Regions from separate parts of the Streptomyces sp. NPDC001406 genome, predicted to be linked through region 2. Evidence: riboswitches for the same ligand, from Rfam matches in the RefSeq annotation. Region 2 holds a riboswitch; each other region holds the start of a gene.
What was found. Region 2 has a riboswitch for cobalamin ahead of ACFY1J_RS42365 (hypothetical protein). Riboswitches for the same ligand answer to the same signal wherever they lie in the genome.
Positions count from the first base shown of each region.

Region 1: linked by a shared signal. The riboswitch ahead of ACFY1J_RS10815 (CbtB-domain containing protein) and the one ahead of ACFY1J_RS42365 (hypothetical protein) in region 2 are both predicted to bind cobalamin.
Region 3: linked by a shared signal. The riboswitch ahead of ACFY1J_RS03660 (prenyltransferase/squalene oxidase repeat-containing protein) and the one ahead of ACFY1J_RS42365 (hypothetical protein) in region 2 are both predicted to bind cobalamin.
Region 4: linked by a shared signal. The riboswitch ahead of ACFY1J_RS09925 (cobalamin biosynthesis protein) and the one ahead of ACFY1J_RS42365 (hypothetical protein) in region 2 are both predicted to bind cobalamin.

Region 1 is NZ_JBIAWG010000004.1:120,677-125,345, reverse strand. Features, by position in the region: gene ACFY1J_RS10830 (STM4013/SEN3800 family hydrolase) at 1-17, shown strand, start outside; gene ACFY1J_RS10825 (STM4012 family radical SAM protein) at 14-1,357, shown strand; gene ACFY1J_RS10820 (STM4011 family radical SAM protein) at 1,368-2,255, shown strand; cobalamin riboswitch at 2,331-2,472, shown strand; gene ACFY1J_RS10815 (CbtB-domain containing protein) at 2,508-2,729, shown strand; gene ACFY1J_RS10810 (CbtA family protein) at 2,751-3,503, shown strand; partial or broken gene ACFY1J_RS10805 (thioesterase family protein) at 3,608-4,174, opposite strand; gene ACFY1J_RS10800 (hypothetical protein) at 4,205-4,324, shown strand; gene ACFY1J_RS10795 (VOC family protein) at 4,360-4,669, shown strand, end outside.
Region 2 is NZ_JBIAWG010000026.1:51,296-55,964, forward strand. Features, by position in the region: gene ACFY1J_RS42350 (hypothetical protein) at 1-120, shown strand, start outside; gene ACFY1J_RS42355 (DUF5134 domain-containing protein) at 225-1,091, shown strand; gene ACFY1J_RS42360 (CbtA family protein) at 1,200-1,943, opposite strand; gene ACFY1J_RS42365 (hypothetical protein) at 1,955-2,191, opposite strand; cobalamin riboswitch at 2,222-2,373, opposite strand; gene ACFY1J_RS42370 (heavy-metal-associated domain-containing protein) at 2,528-2,818, shown strand; gene ACFY1J_RS42375 (heavy metal translocating P-type ATPase) at 2,934-4,669, shown strand, end outside.
Region 3 is NZ_JBIAWG010000001.1:836,606-841,274, forward strand. Features, by position in the region: gene ACFY1J_RS03655 (SCO2322 family protein) at 1-620, opposite strand, end outside; gene ACFY1J_RS03660 (prenyltransferase/squalene oxidase repeat-containing protein) at 617-1,849, opposite strand; cobalamin riboswitch at 1,964-2,092, opposite strand; gene ACFY1J_RS03665 (phosphotransferase) at 2,164-2,829, shown strand; gene ACFY1J_RS03670 (MBL fold metallo-hydrolase) at 2,883-3,908, opposite strand; gene ACFY1J_RS03675 (aldehyde dehydrogenase) at 4,081-4,669, shown strand, end outside.
Region 4 is NZ_JBIAWG010000003.1:553,773-558,441, reverse strand. Features, by position in the region: gene ACFY1J_RS09935 (anion permease) at 182-1,429, shown strand; gene ACFY1J_RS09930 (hypothetical protein) at 1,462-1,689, shown strand; cobalamin riboswitch at 1,848-1,988, shown strand; gene ACFY1J_RS09925 (cobalamin biosynthesis protein) at 2,089-3,039, shown strand; gene ACFY1J_RS09920 (cobyric acid synthase) at 3,036-4,568, shown strand; gene cobN (cobaltochelatase subunit CobN) at 4,565-4,669, shown strand, end outside.

The DNA of each region.
Region 1 (4,669 bases), on a different contig from region 2:
CGGAGGCCGCCCGATGACCACCGCCGAGCAGACGACGGCGACCAGCCCCTACCAGAGCTACGTGTACGCCTACCCCCACAAGACCGCCTACCGCCGGCTCCACGACCGCCCCCTGCTGAACACCCTCTGGGCGGCCGAGCCCAAGGACACCCTCTCCCTCTACCTCCACATCCCCTTCTGCGAAGTCCGCTGCGGTTTCTGCAACCTCTTCACCCGCATCGGCGCCCCCGACGGCCTGACCGGCGCCTACCTGGACGCCCTGGAACGCCAGGCGGGGGCCGTACGCGAAGCGCTCGGAGACACGGACGAGGTCCGCTTCGCCACGGCGGCCTTCGGCGGCGGCACCCCGACCTTCCTCACCGCCACCGAGCTCGAACGGCTGTGTGGCATCGCCGAACACCGCATGGGCGCCGACCTGAGCGCCGTCCCGCTGTCGGTCGAGGCCTCCCCGGCCACCGCCACCGCCGACCGGCTCACGGTCCTCGCCGACCGCGGCACCACCCGGCTGAGCCTGGGCGTGCAGAGCTTCGTCGACTCCGAGGCCCGTGCCGCCGTACGCCCGCAGCGCCGCGCCGACGTGGAGTCGGCCCTCGCCCGCATCCGTGACACCGGCATTCCCGTCCTCAACATCGACCTCATCTACGGCATCGACGGCCAGACGGAACGGACCTGGCTGCACTCCCTCGACGCCGCCCTCGCCTGGCGTCCCGAGGAGCTCTACCTCTACCCCCTCTACGTCCGCCCCCTGACCGGCCTGGGCCGACGCGGTAGCGGCCCCGACCCCGCCTGGGACGAACAGCGGCTGCGCCTGTACCGCGTCGGCCGCGACCACCTTCTCGCGCACGGCTACACCCAGCAGTCCATGCGCATGTTCCGCCGCACCGACGCCCCGCCCCAGGGCGCCGACGACTACGCCTGCCAGACCGACGGGATGATCGGCCTCGGCTGCGGCGCCCGCTCCTACACGGCCGCTCTGCACTACTCCTTCGACTACGCCGTGGACATGCACGAGATACGCGCGATCATCGACGACTACGTGTCCCGCCCGGCCGCCGACTTCGCCCACGCCGAGTACGGCCGCCCCATCGACACCGACGAGGCCCGCCGCCGGCACCTCCTGCAGTCCCTGCTCCAGGCCGAGGGCCTGCGCCTCGACGACTACCGTGCCCGCTTCGGCACCACCCCCGCCGACCACTTCGGCCCCGAACTCGCCCGCTTCGCCGACCTGGGCTGGCTGACCGACGACCGCGCGACCCTCAGACTCACCCCCGAGGGACTCGCCCACTCCGACGCGATCGGCCCCGACCTGTTCTCGCCGGCGGTCCGGGCCGCCATGGCCGCCTACGAGAGGAAGTGACCGGCCCGCCATGGACCTCACCCTCCTCTACCGGGGCCCCCTCGCCTCCTGCGACTACGACTGCCCCTACTGCCCCTTCGCCAAGCGGCGCGACACGGGCGCCCAACTGCGCGCGGACCGCGCCTCCTTGGAGCGCTTCGCGGCCTGGGCCCGGCAGCAGACCGGCGACCGCCTGTCCCTCCTGTTCACCCCCTGGGGAGAGGGCCTGGTCCGCTCCTGGTACCGGCGCACCCTCGCCGAGCTGTCCCACCTGCCGCACATCCGGCGCGTGGCGATCCAGACCAACCTCAGCTGCCGTACCGACTGGCTCGCCGAGGCCGAGCGCGACACGCTGGCCCTGTGGTGCACCTACCACCCGGGACAGACCCCGTACGACCGCTTCCTCACCAAATGCCGCGAACTGGCCGAGCGCGGCATCCGCTTCAGCGTCGGCATCGTCGGCCTGCCCGACCATCTCGACGGGGCCCGGCGCCTGCGCGCCGACCTGCCCGAGCACGTCTACCTGTGGGTCAACGCCGCCGAGGGACACACCTACACCGACGCGGAGGCCGACCGGTGGACGGCCCTGGACCCGCTCTTCCCGTACAGCCGGCACCCGCACACCAGCGCGGGACTGCCCTGCCGCACCGGCGACTCCGTGATCTCCGTCGACGGCGAAGGCACCGTCCGCCGCTGCCACTTCGTGCCCACCCCGCTCGGCAACCTCTACGACGGCTCCTACCGCACCGCCCTGCGCCCCCGCCCCTGCCCACTCGCCGCCTGCGACTGCCACATCGGCTATGTGCACCTGGAGACGCTGCCCCTGTACGACGTCTTCGCGGGCGGGGTCCTGGAGCGCATCCCGGCCACGGTCCCCGCGACCCCGATCCTGCACCTGTCACACCTGACGGGGAGTTGATCCCACGCCCGCTCCGTCGGACCGCCCGCCGGGAGAGGAAGATCACGCCTGGTGGGTGCGGTCTTGGCCATGCTCCCGACACGCGGTACCGTCGGTTCGATATCGACGACGGCGAGACGGAAGCCGGTGGGAATCCGGCACGGTCGCGCCACTGTATGCGAAGGGCCCCTCGGGCGTTTCGTGAGTCAGACCCGTGGCCGTCGTCCAGTGCACCACCGAGATGGGACGCGAACTCCCAGAGGAGGCCCTGCCATGGCGCAGACCGTCGCCCAGCCGACAGCCACCACCCCCGTAGTTCCCGCCACGCTGCCGCTGAAGGCGATAGCACCCTGGGCGGTCTTCTTCGGCATCCTGATGCTGGTCCTGCTGTACTTCGTCGGCGCCGAGCAGGGCGCCACCTCCGTGTTCAACGGCACGGACGTCCACGAGTGGGTGCACGACGCCCGCCATCTGCTCGGTTTCCCCTGCCACTGACGCGAGGGGCGCCGCACAACCATGAACTCCACAACCGTAAGAAACCTCCTCGTGCGGGGCATGCTCGCCGGCCTGGGCGCCGGCGTGCTCGCCCTCGTCGTCGCCTACTTCCTCGGTGAGCCGAGTGTCGACAACGCGATCAGCTTCGAGGAGGCGCACTCCCACGAGCACGAGATGGAGGTCGTCTCCCGCTCCCTGCAGTCCACCGCCGGACTCGCCACCGGCGTCCTGGTCTACGGGGTCGCCTTCGGCGGCATCGCGGCGCTCGCGTTCTGCTTCGCGCTCGGCCGCGTCGGCCGGTTCAGCCCCCGGGCGACCGCGCTGCTGCTGTCCGGCTGCGCACTGCTGGCCGTGTACGTCGTGCCGTTCATCAAGTACCCCGCCAATCCGCCCTCCGTGGGCGACCCCGACACCATCGGCAAGCGCACCACCCTGTACTTCCTGATGATGGCGCTCAGCGTCCTCCTCGCGATCGCCGCCACCATCCTGGGCAAGCGGCTCGCGCCCTCGCTGGGCACTTGGTACGCGACCGTCGCCGCGGTGGCGGCCTTCGCCGTCGCCATCGGGCTCGCGTTCGCGTTCCTGCCCGTCATCAACGAGGTACCGAAGGACTTCCCGGCGACCCTGCTGTGGCGCTTCCGGCTCTCCGCGCTGGCCATCCAGACGGTGCTGTGGGTCGGATTCGGTCTCGTCTTCGGCGAGTTGGCCGAGCGACTGCTCAATCCCAAGCCCGCGACAGCCTCGTCCGCACGGACAGTTCCAGCCGCGCACTGATCCCTGCAGGACACAAGAGGGCCCTTCGGAACCATCCGGGGGCCCTCTCGCGAGGTCGTGCAGCACGGTGCTGGTGGAAGCGGATCCCGCCTGCCTGCGCCGGCTCAGCGGTCCGGCTGAGGGCGGACGGTCAGGATCTGCTGGGCGTGGCCGACGGGGCCGTCGACGTCGTGCAGGACGGTGCTGGTCAGGCCCTGGCCGGTGGGGCCGAAGGTGACGGTGGTGTCCAAGCCCGTCCAGGTGCCCCGGGGCCGGCGGTGCAGGTGGACGGTCAGATCGACGTTGGGGAACATCCACTCCGTGGGCGGCTGTCGTACGGCGATGCCATCGGCCGTGTCGACGAGAGCGAGATAGGACGCGAGCGGGCTGCTCGGCTCGTCGGCGACGAGGGCGAGCGGGGTGGAGACCCAGGCCGTGGTGCGGCCCGGCCGGGGTGGGCCGACCGGGCGGACGTCGAGGGAGGCGATGTAGCCGCCGGGCCACACGTCGGCCATCGGCCACGCGGCGAGGCTCTCCGGCGGGGCGAGCCGCTCGCCGGGGCCTCCTGCCACGGCGGTGGTGTCAAGCGCCGCGAGCAGCCAGGCGCGGGCGCGGACCACCGGGCGGTCGGCGATCCGTACGACCGCTTCGAGGAGTTCGATGGTGCGGCCGGGGCGCACGGTCTCCGACGGCTGTTCGGCGCGCCCGACTACTTCGTACGGGTGGCCGTCGCCGACCTGCCGGCGCACGAGGCGTTCCTCAGCCAACGGGTCATGACGATCCCGCGGATCAAGAACGTCACGTCGCCCTTCACGATGAAGACCGTCAAGCCGGGGTTGTAGAGCCCGCCCGGCCGCCGTCCTGGCAAGATGGCGGCATGGAACGTGTGCTTGGAATCGGTGGTTACTTCATGCGGGCCGCCGACCCGGCGGCGCTGAGCGCGTGGTACCGCGATTGCCTGGGCCTGGACGCCGACGAGAACGGCCTGTGGAGCCAGGGAGCCGGGCCGACGGTGTTCGCGCCGTTCGAGTCCGAGACCGACTACTTCGGGTCCCGCGCCCAGCAGACCATGCTCAACTTCCGGGTCCGCGACCTGGACGCGATGCTCGCGCAACTGCGCGCCGAGGGAGCGGACGTGGCCGAAGAGACGCAGGACATGGAGGGCATCGGCCGATTCGGCTGGGTCA
Region 2 (4,669 bases):
ACGTACGGGGCCAGCCGGACCGCCGCGACCGTGGTGCTGTACGGCATGAGCGCGGCGATCCTCGTCGCAGTCGCCCGCTCCGGTCGCGGCGGCCGACTCCCAAAGCCCCAGCAGAGCTGACGATGCGCGAAATCCCACCAGCCTCCTGAACACCACCCGTATCCCAAACGTACTAAGGGCACTAGCAGTTGATGGCCCACACGGGGACGCTCGGGAAGGCGGCAATGGGAAACGCGACGCTCAGTTGGTCCATCGCGGCGGTCGCCGCTCTGGTGGCGGCCGTCAGCGCGGTCCGGATGGTGACCACCAGCGGCGAGACACAGCTCGCTGCGGGCGGCGAGCTCCTCATGGGCCTGTGTATGGCCCTCATGACCCTGCCCGCGACCCTCGCCTGGTACGCGGACTACGGCATGTGGTGGGCGGTGGCGTTCGCGCTGCTCGGGCTGGGCGGTGTGGCGCTGGCGGTCAAGCACACGCGCACGAGCGGGTGGCAGCACGGCCGCCACTGGGTGCACCTCATCGTCGGCAGCTTCGGCATGGTGATCATGACGCTCGCGATGACGAGCACGTCGTCCGGTCCCGTCCTCGCGCTCGGGTCCCCCATGGCAAACATGCCGGGGATGGAGAACATAGCGGACACCACGAGCACCGGCGGCACGGCCGGGATGAGCTCGATGGAGGGGATGGAAGGGATGGGGTCCATGCCCGGGATGGGCATGCCGGGCATGACCGACACGGCGGCCAGTACCGGTGTCTCCGGGGACTCGAGTGCCGTGTGGCGCATACTCATCGCCGCGCTCGCGGTGTATTTCCTTCTCTCGATCGCCGCGTCCGTGTGGGCGCGGGTACGCGGCACGCACAAGAACCTCGCCGCGGGCCGGAACTGGGGGCGCTGGCTGCTTGCCGTCCCGGACACACTGGTTGTGTTCCTGGCGTCGCTGACGCTCTCCGTCTGGGACAAGGCGCGGACGGGCGAGCCGACTTGTCGGGGCCGCCGCCGTAAGGTCGGCGCCGCACCGGACGCCGCACTGGCGGCACACATCGGCATGGGGGTGACCATGTCCGGGATGCTGCTGATGATGGCTGCCTGATGGCAGCCATCATCAGCCCGGCCCGGCAGATGCCGGCCGGTCCTCGATGGCCGCGGCCGGCATCGGCAACGTACGCGCATGCCGGCCGCGGCCCTGCAGCCTGAGCCGTCAGGCGGCGGGAACGGCCGGGAGGGGCGTGGCCGCCCTCACACCGCGCGCCGCCCGCAGCCCGAGGAGGCCGAAGCCTGCGGCCATCCCGCCCCACATCAGCCCCATGGAGGCGGCCGAGAGCAGCCGGAAGTCCCACACCGGCGTGGCCGGGGCGCTCACCGCGTCAGGGTTGTCGGGGAGCGCGAACAGCAACGCCAGAGCGGCCACGACAACGGCCGCCACGACGAATTGGCGCGCAGGCGCGCCGTACTCGCGCTGGGCCAGCCACTCGTGCAGCCGCCAGGCCAGCACGACGGCGATCACACCGATCGCGATCGCCGCCAGCCAGGCTCCGGACCGAAGCCCGATCGTTCCCGGATCGCCAACGCCCGGAGGATTGGCGGGATAGCGGAGGAACGGCAGCAGCCAGACGCCGGTGAACGCGGCTCCCGCGAGCGCCAGGGACCGCTGCCAGGGGGTGGCGTCCGGGTCCCTGTGGTACAGGATCGCGTACACCACGGCGAAGAGCACCCCGATCGCCGCGCCGGTGACGACGGCGGCCACCACGAGACCCGCGTGCTGGGTGGAGCGGGAGAAGACCTCGGCGGCGGTCGTGCCGCTCGCCTCTTCACGGGCGGCCTCCAGCCGCACGGCCCGGTCCAGTACCGGCTCCGCGAACAGGTACGAGAAGCCGCCGCTGACCAGCCCGGCGGCCCCGCCGGCAAGCGCACCGCGCCCCAGCAGAGACAGGAGAGAAGTCATCGACGTGCTCCTCAGTGGCAGGGGGCGCCGAGGAGATGGCGGCCGTCGTGGGCGAACTCGTGGACGTAGTTGGCCGATGCCGCGATCTTGCCCAGCACCGGGGAGAGCAGTGCGCCCTGGTCCAGGAAGACCGCGTCGAGCGCGACCAGCGCGAGGATGACCACCGCCGCGGTGATGAGTCCGTCGCGCAGCGGATGGACGACCAGCCCTGTGACCGATCGCGCCTCGGGGACCGCCGAAGCACTCATGGAACCTCCTCATGGGGTGCACACGCCCCACTTGCCTGGAGGACGACGGGTCAGTGTCTGACTCCCGGGGCACCCCGGTCACAGTGGCGGGACCGTCCCGGATTCTCACCAGGTTCCTGCGCACCGTCGCCTCGATGTGAAGTTGTCGTCGCAGGTCCGCGACGCATACTAAGCACCTTAGTGAGCACAGCACGGGAGGGCCAGAGCCGTGTGGGCAGCATTACAGGTGGAGAAATACCCCCAGGGGGTATAGTCTCCGTTGTCGTCGGGATGAGCCGAAGAATCCCTATCGGCCTCAGGACCGACCCCACGCATCCACACCCTGAGGAAGAAACAATGACCGAACAGACGAACTCCAGCTCCTGCTGCGGCGGTTCCTGCGGCTCGGGCACCGCGACCGATGTTCAGGGCATCGGCGTCACCACCGTGTACAAGGTGTCGGGCATGACCTGCGGCCACTGCGAAGGCTCGGTCTCGAAGGAGATATCCGGCCTGGAAGGCGTCACCTCCGTCACGGCCGTCGCCAAGACCGGAGAGGTCACCGTCACCTCCGCCGCCCCGCTCGACGAGGCGGCCGTGCGCGCCGCCGTCGATGAGGCCGGCTACGAGCTCGTCAGCCAGGCCTGACGGCCCCTTCGGGGCTCGCCGCCCCGGCCATCACGCGATTCGCCTCCCCACGCCGGGACCTACCGCTCCGCTGATACGGACGCCGTACGTCCCGGCCTCCTTACAGGAGATACGCATGACCAGCACGGCACCCGAGACGACGCTCAGCGGTACGGCCTCTGCCCCCTCCGAAGTCGAGCTCTCCATCGGCGGCATGACCTGCGCCTCGTGCGCGGCCCGCGTCGAGAAGAAGCTCAACCGAATGGACGGCGTCACCGCCACGGTCAACTTCGCCACCGAGAAGGCGAAGGTCGCCTACGGCCCGGGCATCGAGGTCGCCGATCTCATCGCCACCGTGGTGAAGACCGGCTACACCGCCGAAGAGCCGCCGCCTCCCGCTCCCCCGGCCGGCGACACCGCCGAGGCCGCTCCGGCGGAGCCGGACGGCGAGCTGCTCTCCTTGCGTCAGCGTCTGACTGTGTCTCTGGTGCTTTCGGTGCCGGTCATCCTCATGGCGATGGTTCCTGCCCTGCAGTTCGACAACTGGCAGTGGCTGTCGCTGTCGCTGGCCACGCCAGTTGTCGTCTGGGGCGCCCTCCCCTTCCACAGGGCAGCGTTCACCAATGCCCGGCACGGCGCGGCGACCATGGACACGCTGGTCTCCATCGGCACGCTCGCCGCCTTCGGCTGGTCGCTCTGGGCGCTGTTCTTCGGCCATGCGGGCATGCCGGGCATGCGGCACGGCTTCGGCCTCACCGTCTCCCGCACGGACGGCTCCTCCTCCATCTACCTGGAGGCCGCGGCCGGCGTGACCGCCTTCATCCTCTCGGGGCGCTATCTGGAGGCGAAGTCCAAGCGCAAGGCAGGCGCCGCCCTGCGGGCGCTGCTGGAGCTCGGCGCCAAGGACGTCTCCGTGCTGCGTGACGGCAAGGAAGTCCGCGTTCCCGTCGCACAGTTGGCGGTCGGCGACCGGTTCGTCGTACGGCCCGGCGAGAAGGTCGCCACCGACGGCACCGTCGTCGAAGGCGTCTCCGCCGTGGACGCGTCCATGCTGACCGGCGAGTCCGTACCCGTCGATGTGACCGTCGGCGACGCGGTAACCGGTGCCACGGTCAACGCCGGCGGCCGGCTCGTCGTGGAGGCGACCCGCGTCGGCGTGGACACCCAGCTCGCACGGATGGCCAAGCTGGTCGAGGACGCGCAGAACGGCAAGGCCGAGGTGCAGCGCCTCGCCGACCGGATCTCGTCGGTCTTCGTGCCTGGGGTCATCCTCATCGCCCTAGGCACCCTGCTGACCTGGCTGTTCGTCACCGGTGACGCCACCGCCGCGTTCACCGCGGCCGTCGCCGTGCTCATCATCGCCTGCCCGTGCGCGCTGGGTCTGGCCACGCCGACCGCACTGATGGTCGGCACAGGGCGCGGCGCCCAGCTCGGCATCCTGATCAAGGGTCCGGAGGTGCTGGAGTCCACGCGGCGGGTCGACACCGTCGTCCTGGACAAGACCGGCACCGTGACCACCGGCCGGATGACCCTCCAGGACGTGTACGTCGCCAAAGGCATGAAGGAGGGCGAACTGCTTTGGGTGGCGGGCACGTTGGAGCAGGCCTCCGAGCACCCGATCGCGCGGGCGATTGCCGCCGGGGCCATCGAGCGGGTCGGAAACCTGCCGGTCCCGGAGAACTTCGACAACGTCGCCGGCCTGGGCGTCCAGGGCATCGTCGACGGGCACGCGGTGCTCGTCGGACGCGAGCGGCTTCTGAAGGAATGGGCCATCGAGCTGCCCCTCGAGCTGGCCGAGGCCAAGTCCGCGGCGGAGGCCGAGGGCCGTACGGCGCTGGCCGTCGCCTGGGACGGTCACGCGCGCGGTGTGCT
Region 3 (4,669 bases), on a different contig from region 2:
CACACCGCTGCCGCTCCCAGGAGTACGACCACACCCACCCCGGCCAGCAGTCCCACCGATGGGCCGTGATGGTCCGGTGTCGTCGGCTTCCCGGTGGCAGCTGTCGGCTTCTTCTGCGCACTCACCTGCTCCCCGCACCCCTTCACCGGATACCCCGAGATCGCGCACAGCAGGGCGTTGGTGTCGTAGCGGAGGGGCTTGGCGACCGTTGCCAGGGCCTCTGCCGTTGTCGCGTCGGGGGACACACGGGCGCAGGCCGTGCGGCGGGCGGGTGGGGTCTCGCCGGACGGGGCGTCCGTGGGGGTACCGAAGTCGATGACGAGCGCCACCCGCTTCTTTCCCTTGGCGGCGGGCGTCCCGGCGCAGATCGTGTCGAAGTCCGCCGTGCCGCGCGGACGGGTGGCGTCGGCGGAGTCCTCGCTCACCGCGAAGCGGAAGCCCTGCACGTCCCCGTCGACGGGACGGGCCGTCGACGGGCCCTGGGTGGCGTAGGTCCAGCGGTGGCCGTCGCGCTCCCAGAAGGACCAGTAGCGGTAGCCGACGGCCTCTGCCTGAGCCGCGGACGCCCACAGGACGAGCGCGGCCAGCAGCAGTGGCACGGCACGGCGGACGGCGGTCACGGCTGCTGCTGCTTCCTGCGGCTGCTGATCAGGAAGCCGACGCCTGTGCCCGCGACCAGACCGGTGCCGACGATCCACCAGACGCCGTAGCCCGAGTCGGACTTGTCGGACTTCGCGGCCTCGTATCCGGTGGGCTTCTTGACCAACTGCGGGGCCGGCCCGGTCGTGTTGAGCGCCTGCACGAGGTTCGTACCGCCGAAGCTGAACGGGCTCTTGCCCATGGCGTGCGCGGCGAGGATCAGCTCGGCGTAGGCCGCCGGGCCGCTCTGCTTCGCCCAGGAAAGGGCGTTCTTCTCCAGCCAGGCGTACGGCTTCTCCGCCTCCGTCTTCCAGCCCCGCGCGGCGAGCGCGACGACCGCGTCGGCGGTGTTGCCGTAGTCGGGCTGGTCCTTGGCGCCGGGGAGCGCCGACTTGAGGTGGTCGTCGTTGCGGAGGAGCGTCACCGCCAGGTACGCGGCGCCGTTGCCCGACACTCCGCCCGCCGTGAGCGGCTTGTCCTTGGCGCACTGCCCGTAGTCGGCCTGCCTGTCCACGGCCGTCGCCACGAACCCCTTGCCGAGGGCGCCCAGCACCCCGGCCGCCGTTGCGTCCGCGTTGGCCGCCAGCTCGCCCTTCTTGTCCGGCTGATAGGCGAGCGCGCCGCCGGCCTTGGCGTCACAGGGGAGGGACATCTTCGCCAGCAGGTCGTACGGCGACTTGCCGCCCGTGCGGACGCCGGCGGGGTCCTCGCCCGCCGCCGCGAGGGCGCCGATGACGACGGACGTGGAGTTCGTGTCGCTGGCCCCGTGCGGGGTGTATCCCCAGCCGCCGTCCTTGTTCTGCTGCGACTTCAGCCAGTCCACCGCCTTGCGGATCGCACCGTCGTGCCCGCCGACCGCCTTGAGGGCCTGTGCGGCGGCGGCCGTGCTGTTGGTGTCGACCATGACGCCGCTGTCGCAGGCCTTGGCCGGGTCGGCGCGGAAGGCGGCGAACGCGCCGTTCGCGCACTGCTGCCCGGCCAGCCAGTCCACGGCCTTGGCCGCGGGCGTCACATCCACCGCCCGCTGGGCGATCATCGCCAGCGACTGGCGCCAGACGCCGTCGTACTTCGGGTCCGCGGTGCCGTACAGGCCGGACGGGAGGGCCGTCGACGGGGACGCGGATGCAGACGGGTCGGCGGCTGTGGCGGGCGTGGCCGTGCCGATCACGGCGACGGCTCCCAGCACCGCGGCACTGCGGCGTACGTTCATGGTCGGCGGGTGCCTCTCCCTGCGGGGAGTCGGGCAGCACGGGACACCCCGGGCGGCTCGGCTCCGTATACCTCGACGGTGCCGTGCGCGGGCGGACCCCGGCGCACGTGAGCCGGTCAACGTCCCGTGCGAGGCGGTCCGGCTCACCGCCCTTGCGGCGGATTACGGTTGCGGGTCAGCGCCGGAATTGCACCGGCTTTCCCCCGTACGGGTGTGATGACGACGCGGTCACTCTACCGGCACGTAACCGGAGGGCTCAGGGGTGGTCGTGGGCAGGGGGCACTGCCTCCGGGTCCTGTGGCTAAGGTCACGCCATGACGACCACGGGGAGACTGCTGGGCTCCGGCCGCTCGGCCGACGTGTACGAGATCGACGAGGCGTGGGTGCTGCGTCGCGACCGGGAGGGCTGGGGGGACGCGGCCGCCGAGGGCGCGGTGATGACGTACGTACGGGACCACGGGTATCCCGTGCCCCGGGTACGGCCCTCCGGCTCGCGCACCGACCTGGTGCTGGAGCGGCTGTCCGGGCCGACGATGCTGGAAGCCCTGCTGGCGGGCTCGATCGGGCCGGGGGAAGGGGGCGCGATGCTTGCCGGGCTGCTGCGGCAGCTGCACGCCGTGCCCGCCCGGGACTCCGCCGACCCCGATGCCCGTGTCCTGCACCTGGACCTCCACCCGGACAACGTGATCCTCACGCCGGACGGCCCCCGTGTCATCGACTGGACCAACGCGGAGGACGGCCGGCCGGGCCTCGACTGGGGCATGTCCGCGGTGATCCTGGCCCAGGTCGCCGTCGGCGCCGAGCCGATCGCCGACCCGGCCCGCGCGATGCTCACCGCCCTGCTCGCCGACCCCTCCGCCCTCACGGAGTCCGGCCTCACCGAGGCCCGCACCCGCCGCGCGGCCAACCCGACGATGAGCCGCCGTGAGGTCGAACTCCTGGGCGCCGCCGAGGACTTGGTACGAGCGCTGGTGTCGTAGGCGGACACGACCAGGTCGCGGGCCGGGCCGGGCGGCACCGTTCCACGAACGGCTCACACCGCCACGTACGCCACCGGCTCGCTCCCCGCCACCGCCTCCGCGCGCCCCTGCTTCACCAGGCGGCGGACATGGGCCTCGGCCTCCGAGACCGCGATGTTGCGTGAGCCGTAGGGAATCTGGTCCCAGGGGCGGTTCCACTCCATTCGCTCGGCCAGCTGCCAGGGCGTGAGGGGCACGACGAGCAGGGCCAGGAGCCCGGCCAGCCGCTCCTCGTGATGCGCCAGCAGGTCCCGCACGCGGGCGGGCGCGTTAGTGAACGCGTGCTGGTGGGCGGGGAGCACCTCGGCGGGGGTCAGACGGCCGACCCGTTCCAAGGAGTCGAGGTAGTCGCCGAGGGGATCGGTGACGGTCGTGTCGTCCGGGTCCTCGTACAGGCCGATGTGCGGGGTGATCTCCGGGAGCAGATGGTCGCCCGAGAAGAGCCGTCCGTGGCCGGGGAGCCGGGACGGGTGTTCTTCCTCCAGGTGCAGGCAGACATGGCCCGGGGTGTGACCCGGCGTCCAGATCGCGCGCAGCCGGCGGCCGGGCAGGGGAAGGAGTTCACCGGGGACGATCTCCCGGTCGGGCAGTGCGGGGGAGAGGCCGGGGAGGGTGCGGCGCCGGGCGGCGCGCAGCGGGGCCACATGTTCCTCCGGGGCACCGGCGGCCACGAGTTTGGCCGCCATGTACGTGAACCAGCGCTCCGGGCGGGTCTCGCGGGTCCGGCGCACGATCGCCGTGTCGGCCGCGTGCATGGCGATCCAGGCGCCCGAGGCCTCCCGCACCTTGCCCGACAGGCCGTGGTGGTCGGGGTGGTGATGGGTGATCACCACGCCGTGCAGCTCGGCGACGGACGTACCGCAGGCCGTCAGACCGTCGGCGAGGGCGTCCCAGGAGGCCGGGTCGTCCCAGCCGGTGTCGATGAGGACCGGGCCGCGGTCGGTGTCGACGACGTACACGAGGGTGTGGCCGAGGGGGTTGTCCGGGATCGGGACCTGGAGGGAACGGACGCCTCCACCGTGGTCGTGCACCTGCGCCATGGGCTCCCCAATCACCGCGTTTCCGCCACTATAACTAGAACAGGTTTTCATGGGAGCCCGAGTCGACCAACCGTCCCTCGTCGCATCCGTGGACTCCCCCGGGCGGAGCTGGTATCAGTTCCCTATCTGATGGATCGTCAGACGTGCACGGCCCCCGGGGAGGCAGTCGGCCATGACCGAGCTCGTGGAACACGGACAGCTGTTCATCGGCGGGGAGTTGACCGACCCCCTGGGCAAGGACGTCATCGAGGTGATCTCCCCGCACACGGAGGAGGTCATCGGCCGCGTGCCGCACGCCTCGCGCGAGGACGTGGACCGGGCGGTCGCCGCCGCGCGCACCGCCTTCGACCAGGGCCCCTGGCCGCGCATGAGTTTGGACGAGCGGGTCGAGGTCGTCACCCGGATCAAGGACGCGATCGCCGTCCGGCACGAGGAGATCGCCCGGGTGATCTCCTCCGAGAACGGCTCGCCGTACTCCTGGAGCGTCCTCGCGCAGGCGCTCGGCGCGATGATGGTGTGGGACGCGGCGATCACGGTCGCGCGGAACTTCACGTACGAGGAGACGCGTGACGGCGTCCTCGGCAGGATCCTGGTGCGGCGCGAGCCGGTCGGCGTGGTCGCGGCCGTGGTCCCGTGGAACGTCCCGCAGTTCGTCGCCGCCGCCAAGCTTGCGCCCGCCCTGCTCACCGGCTGCACGGTGGTGCTCAAGCCGTCGCCCGAGTCGCCGCTGGACGCCTACCTCCTCGGCGAGATCGCCAAGG
Region 4 (4,669 bases), on a different contig from region 2:
GAACCGGCTGAGGTCGTTCGCCCGGGGCAACCGGTCAAGGGGCGTCTGGGCCGCCGGGCCGGAGTGGAGCGGCGGCCCCTCGTTTGCGACACCCTGAGTCCTGCCCCAGTTCACCTTCCGTTCACCCAGGTTGCCTACGGTCAACCAGCCAATGACGTCCTCTGAACGATTGCCTGGGTAAATGGAAAACTTCTCGCTGATCCTCGCGATTGTGGTGATAACCGCACTCGCGTTTGATTTCACGAACGGTTTCCACGACACCGCCAACGCGATGGCCACGACCATCTCGACCGGTGCGCTCAAGCCCAAGGTCGCGGTGGCCATGTCCGCCGCGCTCAACCTTGTAGGCGCCTTCCTCTCCGTGGAGGTCGCCAACACGATCTCCAAGGGTCTCGTCGACGAGACCGGCATCCGTCCCGAGGTCATCTTCGCCGCCCTGGTCGGCGCGATCCTCTGGAACCTGCTGACCTGGCTGGTCGGGCTCCCGTCCAGCTCCTCGCACGCCCTGATGGGCGGTCTGATCGGCGCGACGATCGCGTCGGCCGGCACCGGCGCCGTCCACGGCGGCGTGCTCGTCACCAAGGTCCTGATCCCGGCCGTCGCGGCCCCGATCGTCGCCGGCGTGGCCGCCATGCTCGCCACGAGGTTCTCCTACGGGCTGGGCAAGGACGCCGACAGCGCGGCCACCCGCAAGGGCTACCGCGCCGGCCAGATCGCCTCCGCCGGTCTCGTCTCCCTCGCCCACGGCACCAACGACGCGCAGAAGACGATGGGCATCATCACCCTCGCGCTGATCGCCGGCGGCGCCATCGCCCCCGACTCCAACCCTCCCGTCTGGGTGATCCTCTCCGCCGGCCTCGCCATCGCGCTCGGCACCTACATCGGCGGCTGGCGCATCATCCGCACCATGGGCAAGGGCCTGACCGACCTTCAGCCGCAGCAGGGCTTCTCCGCCCAGACCAGCGCCGCGACGGTCATCCTGGCCTCCTCCCACCTGGGCTTCTCCCTCTCCACCACGCACGCCGTCTCCGGCTCCGTGATGGGCGCGGGCATGGGCCGCAAGGGCGGCGTGGTCCGCTGGTCCACCGCGACCCGCATGGTCGTGGCCTGGGCGCTGACCCTGCCGGCGGCCGCTCTGGTCGCTGCGCTCGCGGAGTCCGTGACCGACCTGGGCAATTGGGGCACCGCGGTCGTCGCCGTCTTCCTGATCGCCTCCAGCGCCGCGATCTGGAAGCTCTCCCGCCGCCAGGTGGTCGACCACAGCAACGTCAACGACACCGAGGAACCGGCCGGTGTGGTGACCACCGCGATGGCCGCCGTGACGCCGCCCCCGGCGGGCACCGTGACCGAGGACCTGACGGCCACCATCCCGTCCCCCGCGACTGCCCCCGCCACCGACCCGGCCGCCCCTCCGGCCGCCACCGTCTGACCCCGAGACCCGGTTACTAAGGAAGCATCACCATGAAGATCGACTGGGCAGCCCTCGGCTCCGTCTTCGGCGTCAGCCTCGTGGTCACCGTGGGCCTCGTGGCCCTGTTCACCCTGGGCGTCAAGGGCCTCGCGCACCGCGAGCGCGCCACGGCCCAGGGCGGCTCCGCCCCCCTCGCGGTCACCGGAGCGTACGTCTGCTTCGCGGCCTGCGCGGCGGCGGTGGCGTACGGCATCTACCTGATCATGGCCAAGGCCTGACCCCGGCCCAGCTCACGGCCAAGGCCTGAGCGAGCTTCACCGGGCTCCTCCCCGATGCTTCGGGGAGGAGCCTTTTCGCGTGCCCCCACACCCGCCCGCGCAGCGCCGGTGTGGGCCTCAGCACACTCTCCCCTTGCAGGTCAACGGCAAGTTGACGGCCCTTCCGGGGGCGTGGTGGACTGCCGGAGCCATGTACGGCGGCAAGGGAGGAAGCCGGTGTGAATCCGGCGCGGTCCCGCCACTGTCACCGGGGAAGAACTCTCCGGAAGCCAGGAACTCCCACCGCCGGTCTCGTCGAACCAGGGCGCGGACACCCTGAGTGAGGACATATCGCCATGCTCGGCTGCCGATTGAGGTACAGCACCAGGTCGCTGCTCGACCCCACGGCCGGCTGAGCCGATGCGTGCCGATCGCGTCTTCGCGTACGGCGCCTCCGCCGGCCTCCTCGGTGACCTTCTCCTGGGCGATCCACGCCGTGGGCATCCGGTCGCCGCGTTCGGGCGTGCGGCAAGCGCCGTGGAGCGGGTGCTGTGGCGGGACCACCGCGGCCGGGGCGCCCTGCACACCGCCGCGTGCGTCGGTGGGGCCGTGGCCCTCGGCGCCCTCGCCCGCCGAGCCGTACGTCCCTCCCCCGCCGCCTCCGTCGCGCTCACCGCTGCCGCCACCTGGGCCGTGGTCGGGGGGACTTCGCTCGCCCGGGAGGCCCAGGCCGTCGGGCGTGCCCTGGAGGCGGGCGACGTGGCAGGGGCCCGTGCCCGGCTGCCTCACCTCTGCGGACGCGATCCGCAGGCGCTCGACGCCGACGGGATCGCCCGGGCCGTGGTCGAGTCCGTCGCGGAGAACACGTCCGACGCCGTCGTAGGGGCGCTGGTGTGGGGCGCCGTGGGCGGCGTGCCCGGACTGCTCGGGTTCCGCGCGGTCAACACCCTTGACGCCATGGTCGGGCACAAGTCCCCCCGGTACCGGCGCTACGGGTGGGCCTCCGCCCGGCTCGACGACGTCGCCGGATGGCCGGGGGCCCGCCTCACCGCCGTACTGGCCGCCGTCGCGGGCCCGGATCCGCGCGGCGCCCTGCGTGCCTGGCGGGCCGACGCACGCCGGCATCCCAGTCCCAACGCCGGTCCCGTCGAGGCCTCCTTCGCGGGGGCCCTGGGCGTGCGGCTCGGCGGAACCCTCTCCTACGGAGGGCGGGTCGAGCTCCGGCCCGTGCTCAACGGTGCCGGCCGCGCCGTGGCCACCGAGGACATCGACCGGGCCGTACGGCTCTCCCGTCGGGTCGGTCTGCTCGCGCTCGGCGTCGGAGTCGCCGTGCGCGGCGTCGTAAGCAAGGCAAAGGGGGGCACGTCATGAACGGTGGTCTGCTCGTCGCCGGCACCACCTCCGACGCGGGCAAGAGCGTCGTGACGGCGGGGATCTGCCGGTGGCTGGTGCGACAGGGCGTCAAGGTCGCGCCCTTCAAGGCGCAGAACATGTCCCTCAACTCGTTCGTGACGCGCGAGGGCGCCGAGATCGGACGGGCACAGGCCATGCAGGCCCAGGCGTGCCGGGTGGAGCCCAGCGCGCTGATGAATCCCGTGCTGCTCAAGCCCGGTGGTGAGCAGAGCAGCCAAGTCGTGCTGCTGGGGAAGCCGGTGGGCGAGTTGAGCGCCCGCGGCTATCACGGGGGCCGGCAGCAGAGACTTCTCGGAACCGTTCTCGACTGTCTCGCCGAGCTGCGGGGCACGTATGACGCGGTGATCTGTGAGGGGGCGGGCTCTCCCGCCGAGATCAATCTGCGGCGGACCGACATCGTGAACATGGGGATCGCGCGCAACGCCCGGCTCCCTGTGCTCGTCGTCGGCGACATCGACCGCGGGGGCGTATTCGCCTCCTTCTTCGGGACCGTGGCCCTGCTCTCGCCCGAGGACCAGGAACTGGTCGCCGGGTTCCTGGTGAACAAGTTCCGTGGGGACGTGTCCCTGCTGGAGCCGGGGCTCGACATGCTGAACGGGCTCACCGGGCGGCGCACCTACGGAGTGCTGCCGTTCCGGCACGGGCTCGGCATAGACGAGGAGGACGGGCTGCGCGTCTCGCTGCGCGGCACCGTGCGCGAGTCGTCCGTCGCCCCGCCCGTCGGGGAGGACGTGCTGCGGGTCGCCGTCTGCGCGATCCCGCTCATGTCCAACTTCACCGACGTGGACGCCCTGGCCGCCGAGCCCGGTGTCGTCGTGCGGTTCGTGGACCGGCCGGAGGAACTCGCCGACGCCGACCTCGTCGTGATCCCGGGCACCCGGGGCACGGTCCGGGCACTGGAGTGGCTGCGGAAGCGGGGACTGGCGGACGCCATCGTCACAAGGGCCCGCGAGGGCGGGCCCGTTCTCGGCATCTGCGGCGGCTTCCAGGTGCTCGGCGAGCACATCGAGGACGACGTCGAGAGCCGCGAGGGACACGTGGACGGGCTCGGGATCCTGCCCGTGCGGGTGCGGTTCGCCAAGGAGAAGACCCTCACCCGGCCCGTCGGCGAAGCCCTCGGCGAGCACGTCGAGGGGTACGAGATCCACCACGGGGTCGCCGACGTCCACGGCGGGGAGACGTTCTTCTCCGACGGCAGTGGACGCAGCCTGGACGGCTGTCGGGTCGGTCAGACCTGGGGCACGCACTGGCACGGCTCCCTGGAGTCGGACGCTTTCCGGCGGGCCTTCCTGCGCGAGGTGGCGGCCGCCGCGGGCCGCCGCTTCGTACCGGCGCCCGACACCTCGTTCGCCGCGCTGCGCGAGGAGCAGCTCGACCGGCTCGGCGACCTGATCGAACAGCACGCGGACACGGACGCGCTCTGGCGGCTCATCGAGTCGGGCGCGCCGCAAGGACTGCCCTTCATTCCACCGGGAGCGCCCGCATGAGCACAGTGTTGTTGTTGTCGACCGCCGACACCGATCTGCTGGCGGCCCGGGCCTCCAGTGCGTCCTACCTGATCGGCAACCCGACCCGGGTCGACGTCACC